DNA from 2 places in the Mitsuokella sp. AF21-1AC genome. Region 1 is predicted to be linked to the other one. Evidence: a T-box and tRNA genes for the amino acid it is inferred to sense, from the RefSeq annotation. Region 1 holds a T-box; the other holds one or more tRNA genes.
What was found. A T-box is a leader RNA that pairs with one kind of tRNA and senses whether it is charged. The one in region 1 lies ahead of DWX75_RS00440 (valine--tRNA ligase), so its partner is inferred to be a tRNA-Val.
Positions count from the first base shown of each region.

Region 2: it has a tRNA-Val gene. The T-box ahead of DWX75_RS00440 (valine--tRNA ligase) is inferred to sense a tRNA for this amino acid. The anticodon was not compared.

Region 1 covers NZ_QRVW01000001.1:84,910-88,322, reverse strand. The annotation lists gene DWX75_RS00440 (valine--tRNA ligase) at 1-1,457, opposite strand, end outside; T-box leader at 1,493-1,708, opposite strand; gene DWX75_RS00435 (sensor domain-containing diguanylate cyclase) at 1,892-3,310, opposite strand; gene DWX75_RS00430 (restriction endonuclease subunit S) at 3,358-3,413, opposite strand, start outside.
Region 2 covers NZ_QRVW01000014.1:23,356-26,768, reverse strand. The annotation lists gene DWX75_RS06645 (HD domain-containing protein) at 1-631, opposite strand, end outside; gene DWX75_RS06640 (transcription repressor NadR) at 717-1,259, opposite strand; tRNA gene DWX75_RS06635 (tRNA-Val) at 1,326-1,401, opposite strand; tRNA gene DWX75_RS06630 (tRNA-Glu) at 1,405-1,479, opposite strand; tRNA gene DWX75_RS06625 (tRNA-Asn) at 1,482-1,557, opposite strand; gene DWX75_RS06620 (UxaA family hydrolase) at 1,797-3,290, opposite strand; gene DWX75_RS06615 (tagaturonate reductase) at 3,292-3,413, opposite strand, start outside.

The sequences.
Region 1 (3,413 bases):
GTCGGGTAGAACTGCTCGAGCTCCGGCGTCTTGTCCGGCCAGCCGAACGTCTCGAACGGCCAGAGGCCCGAGCTGAACCATGTGTCGAGCACGTCCTCATCCTGATGGATATGCTTGCTGTGACAGTGCGGGCACTCCGTGAGATCCGTGCGCGAAACGCTCGTCTCGCCGCAGTCATCGCAGTACCAGGCCGGGATGCGGTGGCCCCACCAGAGCTGACGCGAGATGCACCAGTCGCGGATGTTCTCGAGCCAGTTGATGTACGTCTTCGTGAAGCGTTCCGGCACGAACTGGATGCGTCCGTCCTTTACCGCCTCGATGGCCGGTTTTGCGAGGCCCTCCATCTTGACGAACCACTGCTTCGAGACGAGCGGCTCAATCGTCGAATGGCAGCGCGAGCAATGGCCGACGGAATGCTCATGATCCTCGACCGAGACGAGCACGCCCGTCTCCTCGAGCTCCTTGACGAGAGCCTTGCGGCATTCATAGCGGTCCATGCCCGCATACTTGCCGGCACCCTCGAGCATCTTGCCCGTGTTGCCAATGACCTTGATTTCCTCGAGGTGATGGCGCTGGCCCATCTCGAAGTCGTTCGGATCGTGCGCCGGCGTAACCTTGACGGCGCCCGTGCCGAAGTTCTTGTCGACGTATTCATCGGCGAACAGCGGGATGCGGCGGCCGACGACCGGCAGGATCAGCGTCTTGCCGACGAGATCTTTGTAGCGCTCGTCATCCGGATGGACGGCGACGCCCGTATCGCCGAACATCGTCTCCGGACGCGTCGTCGCGATCTCGACATACTTGTCCGGCTCTCCCTCTACCTCATAGCGCAGATGCCAGAGGTGGCCCTGCTCCGTCTCGTGCTCGACCTCGATGTCCGAGATGGCCGTGTTGCACGACGGGCACCAGTTCGTGATGCGCGTGCCCTGATAGATGAGTCCTTTTTCGTAGAGGCTGACGAAGACCTCGCGGACGGCGCGGCTGCAGCCCTCGTCCATCGTGAAGCGCTCGCGGTCCCAGTCAAGCGAAGAGCCGAGCGAACGCAGCTGGAACATGATGCGGCTGCCGAACTTCTCCTTCCAGTCCCAGACGCGCTCGAGGAATTTCTCGCGGCCGAGTTCATAGCGGTTCGTGCCTTCTTTGCGCAGAGCGGCCTCAACCTTGGCCTGCGTCGCGATGCCGGCGTGGTCACAGCCCGGGATCCAGACCGTGTTGTAGCCCTGCATGCGATGGTAGCGGATCAGGATATCCTGCAGCGTATTGTCGAGCGCATGGCCCATGTGCAGCTGGCCCGTGACATTTGGCGGCGGGATGACCATGCTGTACGGCTTCTTGCTCTTGTCGACCTCGGCATGGAAGAACTTGTTCTTCTCCCAGAACTCATACCATTTCTTCTCAAACGACTGCGGGTCATAAACCTTCGGGATGTTGTTCCCGAGCTCTTCTTTCTCTGGCATACGAATCCTCCTCAAAAAAATAAAGCGCCTCCGTCCAAAAGGACGAAAGCGCCTGCCTTCGTGGTACCACCAATCTTCTCATGCAGCCACGGCCGCATGACTCTCGCGTTAACGCCGCCCACGTCCCCGCCTACTGACGTTCAGCCGGAAAACTCCGAAGCTACCTTCCGCACCCTCCTGCCGGGACTCTCACCAGCCGTCCCCTCTCTGCACCAGGCCAGGCGCGTACTCTTCTTCCTCATCGTCTTTGCTTTATATGGAAATCATCTTATCACATGCAAAAAAAAATTGCAACCAGCATGTCTTCGGTAAAAGTATATCCGGCTTATCTCAGGAAAAGACCTGATCTCATAAAAGAAACTTTGCCACTAAAAAAACATAAAAACCCTGGAAAACGGTGCGTTCCAAGGCTCTTGTGCGGATGTTCCATGCCGTTAGTCGGAAACAGGTGATTCTGTTTCGGTGGATTGACGGAACTCGTGCGGGATGTGGCGGTCGTGGATTTTTTTGCCGTGGCGGTTGTAATACTCGACCTTGTCGCTGTACATGCGCTGGTCGGTGCGACAGATGGCTTCGTTCAGGTGCGCGGTATCGGATACCCAGTCGCTGCCGAGGGCAATGGACAAGTCCTGTTCACGGCCGACCAGCTCGCGCAGGCGGCGGAAGCTGTTCTTGAAATCGAGTGCTGTGACGAGCGGCATCAGCACGAGGAATTCATCGCCGCCCATGCGGTAGGTGTTCTCAAGGCCGTAGCACTTCGCGAGCAGCCGGGCCACTCGCTTCAACGCTTCATCTCCTGCCTGATGACCACGCGTGTCGTTGATTTCCTTGAGGCCGTTGACGTCCGCGTAGACGATGCCCGCATAGCTCGAATGCTGCGTCAGGAAGTCAATCTTCTCGATACAGGCGTTGCGGTTGTGCAGCCCTGTCAGCGCATCGTAGCGGCTCGCACGCTCGAGCTCCACCATGAGGCGATGGTTCGTGATCTTCGAGGCGATGAAGTACGACACCGTCTCGAGCACCGTGACCGTATTGACAAGTTCACTCTTCTCATAGTTGTCGACGCCGAGGTAACCGATGAGCTCGCCCGCGTGATAGAACGGCGCGTCGATGATGCGCTCAATGCCCTGACGCTTGAGGTTCCAGTAGTCGACGGGATCGTCGTCCCTCAAAACCTCGATATTCTCGATGATGACGCTCGACGCCTTCTCGAGGAACTTCTCCCAGCCGCCAATGTACGTCTGATAGTCAAGATGCTGCAGCGTATCCATCTCCGGCTGAACCCCCGGCGCACACCACTCAAAGGTATTCGAGACGGTCTCTCCATCCGTCTCGAGGATGTAGAGACGGTCCGGGTGCAGCACATGGCTGAGCTCCCGCAGCGCGTGGTTCATCGCCGTCTCGTAATCGTCCTCGCCGTTGAGAATCTTCGAGATGCGCAGGATGATGTCGTTCGTCGTGTACTCGCGCTTCATCTGCAGCTGCCGCGCACGGTCGAGATCGACATTCATGAATGTGTAAGCGACATAGCCCGGCTGCTCGAGCGGCATGATCGTGAAATCCAGCCAATGATCGATCTCCGGCGCATAGATGCAGTCACGGATGGCCCTGCCCGCCTGATACGCCCTCGTGCAGTACGTCATCCAGACGAGGTCCGCATTCTCGTAGGCCTCCAAGAAGCGCTTCCCCAAAAGCTCTTCTTTTGTCAGCCCCGCCATCTCGCAGTAAATCTTGTTGACAAAGACGTACTGCGCGTCCTGCACGGTCTTGCCATCCTCGGCGAAGATCAGCTTATAGACTACATACGCCACCGGGACATCGCTGTAGATATCTGGTATCCAATCTTTTTCCATCGTATTCATCCTATCAGTAATCATCACGCAAGATCCAGCTCAGCCCCTCAAAGCTCGCCGCGGAATGCCCGCGCGAGTATGGACTGCTTCATGCGGTCAATCG
Region 2 (3,413 bases), on a different contig from region 1:
CCCAGAGCAGACGCACGAGCTTGCGGTCGCCATGCGTGCGCAGCTTGCGGTAATCCGCCTGCCGTCCGGCCTTGAAATCCTCGATGAAATCCGGGCTGACAAGCTGACTGGCATCGGATGCGATGAACTTCGGCGCCTTTTCCGCACCATCCGGCGTCAAGAACGGCGACAGGACACGATAAATATCGAGCTTATCGGCATCGCGGATGATCTGGGCAAAGACAAGATGGCGCCGGTCCGCCACCGGGCCGATTTCCTTTTTATTGTGGCGTGAAATCGCGAACCGCACGAGCTCCTCATCCTCGGGGGCCAGCTTCTTCATGAAGTCAAGCTCCGACAGGACCTTGAGCCCAAGATCCGCGTGATCTTCCGACTCGGCATCATTGAAGGTCTTGTAGAGGCTGTACTGGCGAAAGCGCCCCACATCATGAAAAAGACCCATGATTTCCGCCAGGGCAACATCATGCGCAGAAAGGTGCAGATGTTTTGCCAGGGCGATGGCATGGGTGGTTACGTACCCCGTATGGATTTCCTTGATGCGGATTCCCTGCATCACTTCTTCGTCATCGGTATGGAACGATTTCATATAGGCATCCATCCAGGCATGCATTTCTTTGAGCAATTCCTGCATCGTATGTTCCTTCCCTTCCAGGCAATCGTCACCTCGTGACTAATGCTTACATTATACTACGAACCATGTTTTGACGCAATTCCATCTATTTAACGCCGCTGTGCTTCACCTCGTCCTCCACAAGGATACCAAGGTTCCGCAAATCGTCACGGATGGCCGCCAGAGTCTCCTCGTCGGGGATGCGGACGGTATGCATGTGGATGCCGCCCGTCACGACCAGCAGCGGATTGGCCTGGCACTTCTTCATCTTCGTCAGGAAGCGACGGATATCGCGGCGGCTCTCAAGCAGGAGATCGCCGCGAATTGCCCCGTAAACAGGATGTTCGACGATGACATCAAGCACGGCACCGCCATTGTCGACGATGGCCTGAAGCTCTGGCTCCATGCCGGCCGCATCATGACGGCAGACAAGCGTCGCCAGCATCGCCGCCCCCTCACCGGACTCCGGCAGGATATACCCGCGCGGCGTGGCAAAGATCTGTGCGCCCTGCGCCCGCAGGATACTGATATCGCCGACAATGATCTGGCGGCTGACCTCAAGTTCCCGGGCCAGCTTGGTCCCGGTCAGCGGCTGCTTTGCTTTCCTGAGCCGTGCCAAGAGCAGGCGGCGCCGTTCTTCCGTATGCACGAATACCACTCCCCCATAAACCAGCAAAACAAAAAAAGCTGCCTCACGGCAGCTATGCGTACAAAATGGTGGGCGATAACAGGATCGAACTGCTGACATCTTGCTTGTAAGGCAAGCGCTCTCCCAGCTGAGCTAATCGCCCGAATGGTGACGCCAATGGGATTCGAACCCAGGAACCCGCCGTGAAAGGGCGGTGTCTTAACCGCTTGACGATGGAGCCATTGGCTCCTCGAGCAGGATTCGAACCTGCGACAGCCTGATTAACAGTCAGGTGCTCTACCGGCTGAGCTATCGAGGAATATCAGATACTCGCGTATCGACTTGTATTATTATACTGGATAATCGAGAGGATTGCAAGCCTTTTTTTCCAGGAATGTGAGATTACGATTCCTATATCACGGTCTGGGTCGGGCTCGCCGCTTCGTTACATGCTGCTGAGCCAGTATCTCTTCACGCATTGATGCACATGCACTTCTTCAAAAGACAAGCCCGCAGCAAAAGTCCCATGCTGCGGGCTTGTTCAGTAAATACAAGAAATCAAAGTGTCACACCATCTTTGAAGATGGCCAGTTCATGCTTGTCCAAGGCCTCGGATTTCGTATGGCACGTTCCTGAAGCCACATTCAAAATGAATTGCAGGAATTCCTCGGACAAAGCTTCCATGCTCTCGCCGCTCAGGAGTCTGCCGGCATTGAAATCAATCCAGTCCGCTTTAAACGAGGCCAGACGGCTGTTGCTCGCAATCTTGAGCGTGGGGACCGGACAGGAAAACGGCGTGCCGCGTCCTGTCGTAAAAAGCACCATCTGCGCACCGGAAGCGGCCAGCGCATTCGAAGAAACAAGATCATTTCCAGGTGCCTGCAAAAGCGACAGGCCCTTTTCTTTTACGGGTTCGCCATAAAGCAGCACATCTTCCACGGGAGCGATGCCGCCTTTTTGTACACAGCCCAGAGACTTATCCTCCAGAGTCGTGATGCCGCCTGCCTTATTGCCTGGTGACGGATTCTCATTGATTTTCTCGCCGTGTTTCTGGAAATACGTCTTGAACCCGTTGATGAGGCGCACGGTCTTCCGGAACACCGCTTCATTCCTGCAGCGGTTCATCAGCAAGGTTTCCGCACCGAACATTTCCGGCACTTCGGTCAGCAGAGCCGTGCCGCCCGCTGCCGTGACACGATTGACAACGGACCCGACCAGGGGATTGGCCGTCAGGCCGGAAAATCCATCGGAGCCGCCGCATTTTACGCCGATGCACAATTTCGCCAACGGTTGCGTCGTCCGTTTCGTTTCAGCCGCATGAGCCGCCAATTCCCTTACCAGGCGCACACCTTCTTCCACTTCGTCTTCTGCTTCCTGACAAATGAGGAACTTGATTCCCGCTTCGTCCACACCGGTGAGCATCTGGCGCATCGCGTCCATCTTGTTGTTTTCACAACCGAGCCCCAAAAGCAATACCCCGCCCGCATTGGGATTATGTGCCAGTCCTGCCAGGAACTTCTGCGTATAGCACAAATCATCGCCCAGCTGCGAACAGCCGTAAGGATGGCTGTAGGCGTAAATCCCATCCACATGCGGACCGACAAAAGCCTGAGCCCGTTTCTCAATCTCCCGCGCTATCGCATTGACGCAGCCGACGGTCGGGATAATCCATACTTCATTGCGGATTCCGACACGGCCATCGCGGCGCTCATAGCCCTGGAAGGTATGAACCCGGTCCTCTGCCGGCTGCCATGCCGGTGCCTTCTGCGGTTCATAGCGATACTCCAGCAGGTCTCCCAACTTGCTTTTGACATTGTGCGTATGCATCCACTCGCCCGGCTGAACCGCCACGGTCGCCTGCCCGATGGGAAAACCGTACTTGATGACATCTTCACCTGCTGCTATCGGCACAATGGCCATTTTATGACCAGCAGGGATATCTTGCCGCACCACGATGTTTTTCCCCGCTGACGCAACCGTCTCACCTTGTTTCAAGGCAGAAACAGCCACTGCCACATTATCCGCAGGATGAATCCTGATCAGCTGTTCCATCTCATTCCTCTTTTCCCAAAGATTCAATGTAAGCTTTTGCACCATATGTCCGGATCTTCTGGAAGTGATCCTGCACGGCTGCCGCAAAGCCCGGAATGGCCGTGAGGTCCTCCCCCCACCAGT